2 regions of the Pantoea stewartii genome follow, and region 1 is predicted to be linked to the other one. Evidence: predicted binding sites of a transcription regulator. Region 1 holds the regulator's gene; the other holds the start of a gene.

Region 1 (5,741 bases):
AATTGCCGTTAAAACATTAACGACCGAATAGTTTGTTAGCCCCATTGTGGAGGATGGCTAACGCTTTATTGCTGTGAATTCAGAGTAAATAGTGGCGCAATTCCATTGATTGATTATTTTTCGATCCGTTATGTCTGGTTACCGTCCAAAAAGCGTTAACAGAAGGAGGCCGGGACCAGCACTTTATTAAGAACTTTTAAACATTAGTTCTTAACTCAGTGAGATGTAAAGCAAAAGGAAAAAATATTTACAAACATTCTGACATATATTGGCATCGCAGACGGGCGCAAAGTCGTAAGGAACAGATAAGCACGGATAAAGGGAGGAGGTGCAGACAGGCAAGGTGCATCGTACGTATCATTAATGTGATAAGATAACATCACCTGTCAAACGGAGAAATTCCATGTCAACCATGACGCCAGAGCAAATCATGACCCAGGCTGAGAAACTGTGTTTACAGCGCGGTGTACGCCTGACGACCCAGCGCGCAGAGGTCCTGCGGTTGATGGCCGGACAGCCAGGATCGATCAGTGCTTATGACCTGCTTGATCAGTTGCGTGTCAGTGAGCCCCAGGCCAAGCCTCCTACCGTCTACCGTGCGCTGGATTTTCTTCTTGAGCAGGGTTTTATCCACCGCGTCGAGTCCAATAACAGCTATGTGATGTGTCACCATTTCGACGCACCCGCCCATACATCGGTGATGCTGGTCTGCGATCGCTGTGCAGTGGTCACGGAAAAGCAGGCGCAGGGCGCAGAAAAAATCATCGCATCGCTGGCGCAGGAGGCAAGCTTTGTCCTACGGCATAGCGTGATAGAGGCGCACGGGTTATGTGAAAACTGTGCGGAAGTTGAAGCCTGTGAACAGCATGAACATTGTGATCATGACCATCAGGCTGACGGGAAGAAACGCAGTAAACGAAGTTAATTGCACATCCTTGTGCGGTCTGGCCGGCATGAGCGTACCGGCCCGGGTAGGAGCATCCCTGAATAACGTGATTACCAGCGGTAATCCTTGTTGTGACCTTCCCAGTCCGTTACTTCTTTCTCCGCCTGATCTTTCGCGTAGCCGTAACGTTCCTGAATTTTGCCGACCAGCTGATCGCGTTTACCTTCAATGACTTGCATGTCATCATCGGTCAGCTTGCCCCATTTCTCTTTCATTTTTCCTTTGAACTGTTTCCAGTTTCCACTCGCTTCGTCTTTATTCATTGCAGACCTCCACGTCATCCTTCGATTTCGTTTTATTTTGCCATCAGGAAAAATTACGATATAAAGCGCTGTTTAATAGCGCCATTCAAAGATAATTGTAGTAGCTAATTTCAGTTTTGCCGGAAAAAATGAAAATTTTATGTATCCTGCGTCATATTTCAGGCAAGTTGCTCAGGCGCTAAACCAGGTGCCATTGCGCCAGTGCCTGCGCCAGACCAGCCAAAGTGACAGGCCGCGAAGCGCCAGAAAAACGGCTATCGCCAGCCATAAACCGTGATTACCGATAAAAGGCACGGTTAACAGCGTCAGGAAATAGCCCAGTGCGGCAATCGCCATACTGTTGCGCATTTCTCTTCCGCGCGTCGCACCAATAAACATGCCATCCAGCAGATAGCACCAGACGCCAACCAGCGGCATGACAACCTGCCACGGCAGAAAACGGTCAGCCGCCTGTTGAAGTGCGGGAATCGATGTCAGGAGAGCCACGATCTGATAGCCACAAACAGCATAGACCAGGGAGAAAAACAGCGCGACTGACAGGGCCTGACGGCAGGCAGCAATCCATACCAGTTGCAACCTGCTGCCGTCTTTTGCGCCGTGTGCCTCACCAGCAAAGGCTTCGACGGCGTAAGCAAAGCCATCCAGCGCATAGGCGGTAAACGTCATGAACATCAGCAGGATGGCATTTACCGCCACCACATCAGGTCCGATACGCGTTCCCAGCACGGTCAGAGAGGCAAAGCAAAGCTGTAACAGTAAGGTACGCAGCAGGATATCGCGATTCAGGCGAAGCAGGCGGTGGATATCGCCACGCCAGCTATGGACCAGACTGTGCAGCGTGATGCCGCGCAGCGCCAGCACGCGCCAGACCATAAGTGCCCCGACCAGCAACGTCGCATATTCCGCGATAGCCGTCGCGGCTGCAGCCCCGGCTACGCCCCAGTGCAGCCCCAGCACCAGCCAGAGGTCCAGCAGAATATTGATAACGTTGCCCACCACCAGCAGGATGACCGGCGCTCTGGCATACTGTACGCCCAGCAGCCAGCCCAGAATCACCAGGTTAGCCAGCATGGCGGGCGCACTGAGCCAGCGAATATGGATAAACAGCGCAGCCTGCTTAAGCACGGCGGCCTCTCCGCCGATAAAGCGGGTTGCTAATGCCGTAACAGGATGACGCAGGGCAATAAACAGGCTGCCGGCCAGTAAGGCAATGATCAGGGGCTGTGCCAATGCGCGCGCCAGCGCCGTTTTATCGCCCGCGCCAAACGCCTGAGCCGTCAGGCCTGTCGTACTCATCCGCAGAAAAAGCAGCAGCATGAAGATGAAACTGGTAACGGTCGTCCCGACCGCAACGCCGCCCAGATAAACCGGGCTGTCGAGATGGCCAATAACGGCTGTATCGACTAAGCCGAGCAGAGGAACGGTGATATTTGACAGGATCATGGGCAGCGCCAGCCGCCACAGTTTTTTATCGGTAGCTGTCAGGAAGCGCATGTAACGTCCGTGCAATGCGCCGCTGGTGTTACAGATGAACCCACAGCGGCAAAACAGGGGCAGACTGGGTAACGTCAAGGTTGACGTAAAGAGCCAACCTTAAGAAGAGTTACAACCACTCACCGTTACGTACGATGCCAACCGCCAGACCTTCAACCGTCAGCGACTGCGCACGTGTATCGACAATGATAGGCTCAAAATCCGTATTTTCAGGTAACAGATGCACCACTGATCCCTGTTTTTTCCAGCGCTTCACAGTGACTTCGTCGTCAATGCGCGCTACCACCACCTGACCATTACGCACTTCCTGCGTTTTATGCACGGCCAGCAAATCACCATCCATGATGCCAATGTCTTTCATTGACATGCCGCTAACGCGCAGCAGGAAATCGGCAGAGGGCTTGAACATGTCTGGATCCACTTTGTAGTGGGTTTCGATATGTTCCTGGGCCAGCAACGGCTCACCCGCCGCAACGCGCCCAATGAGTGGCAGGCCATCTGAAGGTTCTTCTTCCATTAACAAACGGATACCGCGGGACGCACCAGAGACGATTTCAATCACGCCTTTACGCGACAGCGCTTTCAGATGCTCTTCTGCCGCGTTAGGTGAGCGGAAGCCCAGTTGCGCAGCAATTTCTGCACGCGTAGGCGGCATGCCCGTTTGATTAATGTGGTCGCGAATCAAGTCGTAGACCTGTTGCTGCCTGCTGGTTAATGCTTTCATCCCGCCCCCTGGTTGTTTATACAGTCGCTGTGAGTATATACAGGTATTGGTGAAATGGAAACCAAAAGTCAGGCCAAAATCAGTAATTTGACGGGAGATGGAATGCTTATCGCAAATGCGACCAAAGTAGCGTTCCCCAAACGAACAGGGCCAGTACTATTGCCAGCAAAACAGCGGCCGATCCCATATCTTTGGCACGGCCGGCAAGAGGGTGACGTTCCTGCCCTGTGCGGTCCACCACCGCTTCGATGGCGCTGTTCAGAACTTCAACAATCATCACCAGCATGACCGCGCCAATCATCAGGATGCGCGAAATAGTATCGACATCCAGCCAGCAGGCCAGGATAATTGCCGCCAGTGAAATTACGGCTTCCTGGCGGAAGGCAGCTTCATGCTGCCAGGCGGCGCGAAGACCTTGCCATGAGTAGCCAGCCGCTTTCACAATCCGGGTAATGCCGGTGACATTATTTGTCATGATAAAGGAACTCTTTTCAAAGGATTGACGTCAATACCGGGCAGCGCACAATTGTCGCTGTCACAGATTTTTGCTGCGCGTTCTGATATGCTTGCGCCGCTTTGCTAACAAGAGGCTTCATGTTGTCTATGTCAGGTTGGCGTAAAATTTTCTATAAATTGCTGAACTTACCCCTTTCATTTCTGGTAAAGAGTAAGGCCATTCCGGCTGATCCCGTGTCCGAACATGGGCTGGATCCTACCCGGCCTATTATGTATGTCCTGCCTTATGATTCAAAGGCCGATCTCCTGACTTTACGCGCGCAGTGCATCCGGCACGATCTGCCTGATCCGCTTATTCCGCTGGAGATAGACGGCGCCCTGTTGCCGCGTCATGTCTTTATTAATGACGGTCCGCGTGTGTTCCCCTATTTTGTGCCCAGCCTTGAATCGGTCAAAATCTTCCACGAATATCTTGATCTGCACCGCAGCAACCCTGAACTTGATGTTCAGATGTTACCGGTTTCAGTCATGTTTGGCCGTGCGCCGGGTCGGGAAGTCCAGGGCGACGATCATCCGCCTCATTTGCGGCTCCTTAACGGCATTCAAAAATTCTTTGCCGTTCTCTGGCATGGCCGCGACAGTTTTGTGCGTTTTTCGCCCACGGTCTCCCTGCGTCGTATGGCGACCGAACACGGTACCGACAAGTCGATTGCGCAGAAGCTGGCTCGCGTAGCGCGCATCCATTTTGCCCGTCAGCGCCTGGCTGCGGTGGGACCGCGCCTGCCGGCTCGCCAGGATTTATTCAATCGCCTGTTGCAGTCGAAGGCGATTGAAAAAGCTGTGGAAGACGAGGCGCGTAGCAAGAAAATCTCCCATGAGAAAGCGCAGCAAAACGCCATTGAAATGATGGAAGAAATTGCGGCCAACTTTTCCTACGAAGCGATTCGTATCACCGACCGCGTGATGGGTTGGCTCTGGAGCCGACTCTATCAGGGGATCAACGTTAACGGCGGTGAGCGGGTACGTCAGCTGGCGCAGGACGGCCATGAAATTGTTTATGTGCCTTGCCACCGCAGCCATATGGACTACCTGCTACTGTCTTATGTGCTGTATCACCAGGGCCTGGTTCCGCCGCATATTGCCGCAGGGATTAACCTGAACTTCTGGCCTGCCGGGCCGATTTTCCGTCGTCTGGGTGCCTTCTTTATTCGTCGTACCTTTAAAGGCAACAAGCTCTATTCAACCGTGTTCCGTGAATACCTTGGCGAGCTCTTTACCCGCGGCTATTCCGTCGAGTATTTCGTGGAAGGTGGACGCTCACGTACCGGCCGACTGCTGGATCCGAAAACCGGCACCCTCTCTATGACGCTGCAGGCCATGCTGCGCGGCGGCACGCGACCTATTACGTTAGTGCCCATTTACATCGGTTATGAACATGTAATGGAAGTGGGTACTTACGCTAAAGAGCTACGCGGTGCGGCAAAAGAGAAAGAAGGCTTTATGCAGATGGTGCGCGGCCTGCGTAAGCTGCGCAACCTGGGCCAGGGTTATGTGAACTTTGGTGAGCCGTTGCCGCTGATCAACTATCTGAACAAGCGCGTACCGGAATGGCGTGAGTCTATCGATCCCATTGAAGCGCAACGTCCGGGCTGGTTAACGCCAACGGCCAATGATATCGCCGCCACCATCATGGTACGTATTAATGAAGCCGGTGCCGCGAACGCCATGAACCTGTGCGTAACGGCACTGCTCGCTTCCCGCCAGCGTTCGCTGACCCGTGAACAGCTGATTGAGCAGCTGGAGTGCTATACCCAGTTATTACGTAATGTGCCCTACTCGCCGGATGCCACTTTGCCTG
Region 2 (5,741 bases), 1.7 Mb from region 1:
CGAATCGCGATGTTTTCATTCAGCAGGCCTTGTGCGGTTTCCGCTTTCTTCAGAATGGCCGCCACCGTAAAGACTTTACTGGTGCTGCAAAGGGGAAAACGTTCGTTACCACGATAAGTAAAAACAGAACCATCACCGGTGTCGATCGCCGCCACGCCTAAGCGTCCGCCTGCGGCGTGTTCCAGCTGCCGGACAGGTTGCGCTAACAATGCGTCATTGAAATGGGCCTCGGCGACAAAAGGGACCGCCAGCGCCAGTAGGGTTGCCGCTGCACAGATGCGCAGCCGGGGAGCCGTAGCCATATAAACCTCCGTTAATGTGTATCTGCATTCAGACATACCCGGCACCTCACCGCCTCAGGAAGCGGCGCGTACTGAGCGAAACGTGTGAAATGCGCCCCTCGTGAAACTTATGTCAGTTTCTGCCACCTGATGCCCCCCGTTATTACACGAAGGTCGCGTTATTGCGGGACATATCGCCTGTCAAAAGTGTGACGAGGGAAAGAGTAAGGGATTTCAAATTATCGACAAGCGAGATAATTTGAGAGGAGCCAAAAGAATTTCTGGGGTTAACAATGAAAAATGATGTTCCGCTTAATGCACTCCGGGCCTTTTATGCTTCGGCCCGGTACCTGAATTTTACTCACGCAGGTATGGCACTTTTCGTCTCGCAGGCGGCCGTGAGCCAGCAGGTCAGGCTACTTGAAGAGCGGCTGGGCGTGACGTTATTCCGGCGCTTACCGCGTGGGCTGGAGATGACGGACGAGTCCCGACTGCTGTTTGCCGAGGTGTCCGAGGCGTTCACCCAGCTTGAAAAAGCCTGGCGCCGGTTTGAAGGGGGTGAATACCGCGAAGTGATGACCCTCGCCTGTGTCGGGACCTTTGCGCTGGGCTGGCTGCTGCCGCGTCTGGATGCCTTTCATCAGCAGCATCCTGCGCTGGAAGTGAACGTGCGCACCCATAATAACGTCGTGAATCTGGCGGGCGAAGGCATCGATTATGCCATTCGCTTTGGAACGGGGGCTTGGCCTGCAACGCACAACGAACCGCTGTTTACCGCACCGCTGACTGCGCTTTGCCGGCCGGATATCGCCCGTCGGCTGCAGCAGCCCGGCGATCTGTTACGGGAAACGCTGCTGCGTTCTTATCGCGCGGATGAGTGGGGCAACTGGTTCACTGCGGCAAATATCACGCCCCCCAGAATGACTGGTCCGGTTTTCGACTCCTCGCGGCTGATGGTCGAGGCAGCGGTTCAGACGGGCGGTGTCGCGCTGGTGCCGGTCTGCATGTTTCAGCGGGAGCTGGAGGCGGGCATCCTGGTGCGGCCTTTTGACATTGAGATTGATGTCGGTGGCTACTGGTTAACCTGGCTGCGATCAAAAACGCTGACGCCATCGATGGAGATATTTCGCGAATGGATAAGGCAGCAGGTAAATGGCTGACCGGATCGGTCACAAGCCCATGCGCCCCACACGCCGCTCAGGTTACGGGCGCAGGCGGAAAGCGCAGGGCGAGTCAGGCGCGCGGTGACGTTATCCCGGCATGATGACGGCGCAGGGTTAACCGATGATGCCTGCGCGGACATTGTGCGTATTCATCACACGGGCGGAGGCAACGTATTATCCTGCCATGCGGGCAAAACAGCGCGACGTTTTTTATTTTCTGAGATGAATCAGCCAGAGGATAAACTCACTGTTATTTCTCACGCCTACTTTCTGCATGATTTTTTGCTTAAGATAATAGATGACGTGTACAGGTGAAGCCATCTGGTACGCGATCTGGTTAACCGTCATACCGGTCATAAAAAGCCAGCTTAAAGAAAGTTCCTGCTCGGTTAAATAGACCTTTTTTCCCTGTGTACTTTTCAATTCCATTTTTATTCTGCCTCTCAATGCTTTTTTCAATGCCACGGTGATAGCCGTGTTCGGCGGTAATGCAGGCATGATAGGCAAACGTGTTGGATATCACAGTATAAATCATTTCACGTTATCTTATTTTTTTAACTATATGATTATTGTCATTTTTAATCCGGATGAGACACGTTCACATCACAAAAGATGAACGTTGTATCCGGCGATCCTGTCTTCATTTTTGCAAAAAAGATTGGCTGTAGTGATTTTCCCGTCATAAAGGGCGAGCGTGCAGCGTGAAACAGCGCTGGCAAATCAGACCCCGTTTATCGCCTGCTATTTTGACGCCTTTTTCGGACTTGCTTAGGGCTATTTTTATCACTATGCACGGTCAGGCGGTTGTTTATTTCCGTTATCGTCTGCGCGCCGCTTGTACGCTTAGCCGATTGATGTTGCTAACGCTGTCAGCATTATTTCCGCCCGGGTTGTGCGGCGAATAAATACGCGTCGCTAACGGGCAGCGTTCCGTGCTTTTTAAACATTCGTTCAGCGAAGAGAAGAATTCTGCATGCGCCGGCGAAAAAACAACCGGTACGGTTAATGGCTGCACAGGCCTGTCATAAGGCGGTGAAAAGGGCAGAAAAAAATATCCATCCACATCAACTGGTTTACATAAACCTCTCCGGTTTCGCTTGATCGCACTGGCAGATCGCTATTACTGTAATTATATACAGTAATTTGGCGTGAGAGGTGAATATGGAATTTATCAGGCCAGCAAAAGTGAGCACGCCTTTGCAATTACCGCTGTTTGTCGAGCGGGTGCCGTGCGGTTTTCCGTCTCCGGCGCAGGACTACGTTGAGCAGCGGATTGATTTGAACAAGCTCATCGTTCAGCATCCCAGTTCGACATACTTTGTGCGCGTCAGTGGAGAATCGATGTCCGGAGCGGGCATTAACGACGGCGATATGCTGGTGGTGGACAGCGCACTGGTGGCTTCTCATGGCGATATTGTGGTGGCCGCGATTGAGGGCGAATTTACCGTCAAGCGGCTTCAGCTTCAGCCCTGCCTGCAACTGATGCCAATGAACCGTCAGTTCAAACCCATTGTGATTAGCACAGAAGACGCGCTCGAAGTGTTTGGCGTTGTGACCTATGTGATCAAGTCGGTTTATTAATCATGTTTGCGCTGGTCGATGTGAACAATTTTTATGCCTCCTGTGAAACGGTGTTTCGACCGGATCTCAAGGGCAAGCCCATTATTGTGCTCTCCAACAACGATGGCTGTGTGATTGCGCGTAATGCCGAGGCCAAAGCCCTTGGCGTCACCATGGCCGTGCCGTTTTTTAAAATGCGAGAAATCATTGCCCGCCATAACGTGCAGGTCTTTAGCTCTAACTATGCGCTGTATGCGGATATGAGCACCCGGGTCATGACGCTACTGGAGGAAATGGCCCCGTCGGTAGAAATTTATTCGATTGATGAGGCCTTTCTGGATTTAACCGGCGTCAGCCACTGCATGTCGCTTGATACCCTGGGGCACCAGATTAAAAAACGCATCAAAAAAGAAATTCATCTTAACGTCTGTGTCGGGATTGCCCCTACCAAGACGCTGGCGAAGCTGGCGAATTTTGCGGCCAAAAAATGGGCGGGCTACACCAACGGTGTGGTCGATCTGTCCGATCCGGTGCGCCAGCAAAAACTGCTGGCGAAGGTGTCGGTCAAGGATATCTGGGGCGTTGGCCGCCGTCTCAGCCAGCGGCTTGAGGAGATGGGGATAACCTCGGCCGCAGACCTGGCGCGTCAGCGTCCCAGCCTGATTCGTAAGAATTTCAGCGTGGTGCTGGAACGCACGGTCAGAGAATTATGCGGTGAACCCTGTCAGGATTTAGAAGCCCTCGAACCCACCAAACAGCAGATCATGTGCTCACGTTCTTTCAGTAGCCGTCTTTCAGACTATGCACAGGTGCGTGAGGCAGTCTGTACCTATGCCGAACGTGCCGCCGAAAAACTGCGGAAAGAAAAACAGTACTGCCGACAAATCGGGGTGTTTCTGCGCACCAGCCCCCATGCCGTTGGTGAAAACTTTTACGGTAATCAGGCCACTGGTCAGTTACTGACGCCGTCGCACGATACGCGCGACATTATCCGGGTGGCGACCGACATGCTGGACTACATCTGGATCGCGGGCCACCGCTATATCAAAGCGGGCGTTGTCCTGAGCGACTTCTTTGACCACGGCGTGACTCAGTTGGATTTGTTTGATGAGCGACCGGTCAACCCGGGCCGTAACGATCTGATGCAGGTTATCGATCAGATCCACAAAGCGGGCAAGGGGAAAATGTGGTTCGCCGGACAGGGGACAGAGAAGCGCTGGGCGATGAAGCGCGAAATGCTGTCGCCGGCTTATACCACGCGCATCAGCGATCTGCCGGTGGTGAAGTAAGGCGCGGGCAGGGATGACAGCAACAGAATGCTCTTATAAGGGGGCCGTTTGGGCTGCCGCTCGGTTTAAATCTGGCGTTGTGGTCTAGGCTAAAACAGGTATCCATCCCCTTAAGGAGAGCTTTGTCATGTCAGAACTCAGTAAATCGCCGGTGGCAGATCGGGCCGAACATAACGCCTTTTTTCCTTCTGCCTACTCACTTGACCAGTTCACCCGCCCCACATCTGATCTCGGTGATGCCGACTATCCCCAGCCGTATTCAGGGAATAAAAAGGTCCTGGTGATCTGCACCGACGAGCGCTATCTGCCGCTTGATAACGACACCCTGTTTTCCACCGGTAACCATCCGATTGAGACGCTGCTTCCGATGTATCACCTGTATCAGGCCGGTTTCCAGTTTGATGTGGCGACATTGTCCGGACAGATGGTGAAGTTTGAACACTGGGCGATGCCCCAGCAGGATGAGGTGGTCATTGGCTTTTACAATCACTGCCTGTCGCTGTTTCGTTCCCCGCTGACGCTGAACGCTGTCGTTCAGTCACTGACGCCCCGGTCAGAGTACGCAGGCGTCTTTATTCCGGGCGGTCACGGCGCGCTGATAGGGCTGCCCGAAAGTGAAGCCGTCGCTGAGGTGATCCGCTGGACGCTGGCCAACGATCGTCACCTGATTTCGCTGTGCCATGGCCCGGCTGCCTTTCTTGCTCTGGACAAAGGCGACAATCCGCTTAATGGCTATAAAATTTGCGCCTTCCCCGATGCGACCGACAAACAAACACCAGATATCGGCTACATGCCGGGACAGTTAACCTGGTTCTTCGGAGAGAAACTTCAGGCCATGGGACTGACGCTGGTGAACAGCGATATTAAAGGGACCGTGCATAAAGATCGCCGGGTACTGACGGGCGACAGTCCCTTTGCGGCGAACGCGCTTGGTAAACTGGCGGCAGACGAGCTGCTTAAAGCCAACGCCTGATCGGCCTGCTTTTTATCCCACCACGGCATCGCCTGCACCGCACTTTGTGCAGACGATGCGCCGGGGTGGGATTCGGGTGTACTTGCACCCGGTGCCTGAGATACAATCGTTCTGCCTATCGTTTCCGGGTAATGTCGGAAATGCAGCCTCTCAAACTGGTCGTCATGAGCAGCCAACAATCCACAGCGAATAAACAAAAAGAACGCGGCAGGCCCAGAGAATTTGATATCGAACAGGCTCTGGACCAGGCGATGATCGTGTTCCGGCAGAAAGGATATCATGCCGCCTCGCTTAACGATTTGAGTGAGGCAATGCAGCTTTCTGTCGGTAGTATCTACAAAGCGTTTCAGGACAAGCGATCGTTGTTCCTGCTGGTTTTTCAGCGTTATATCACGGTCCGCAACGAGGATCTGCGCGGACGCCTGGCCCGCTTTTCGACCGGCCGCGCAAAGTTAAGTGAACTACTCCAGTTTTA

What was found. Region 1 encodes LexA, which represses DNA repair genes until DNA is damaged. Its sites were predicted from a motif close to TNCTGTATGTACATACAGNA; they were not measured.
Region 2: a site for LexA is predicted at 2,566-2,585, ahead of umuD (translesion error-prone DNA polymerase V autoproteolytic subunit). Genes of this name have one in related genera too.

The regions. Positions count from the first base shown of each region.
Region 1 covers NZ_CP049115.1:3,113,253-3,118,993, reverse strand. The annotation lists gene zur (zinc uptake transcriptional repressor Zur) at 404-925, shown strand; gene G5574_RS14770 (CsbD family protein) at 997-1,209, opposite strand; gene dinF (MATE family efflux transporter DinF) at 1,381-2,703, opposite strand; gene lexA (transcriptional repressor LexA) at 2,813-3,427, opposite strand; gene G5574_RS14755 (diacylglycerol kinase) at 3,534-3,902, opposite strand; gene plsB (glycerol-3-phosphate 1-O-acyltransferase PlsB) at 4,031-5,741, shown strand, end outside.
Region 2 covers NZ_CP049115.1:215,272-221,012, forward strand. The annotation lists gene bla (class A beta-lactamase) at 1-302, opposite strand, end outside; gene G5574_RS00990 (LysR family transcriptional regulator) at 575-1,441, shown strand; gene G5574_RS00995 (helix-turn-helix transcriptional regulator) at 1,655-1,942, opposite strand; gene umuD (translesion error-prone DNA polymerase V autoproteolytic subunit) at 2,606-3,025, shown strand; gene umuC (translesion error-prone DNA polymerase V subunit UmuC) at 3,028-4,293, shown strand; gene hchA (glyoxalase III HchA) at 4,421-5,266, shown strand; gene G5574_RS01015 (TetR/AcrR family transcriptional regulator) at 5,407-5,741, shown strand, end outside.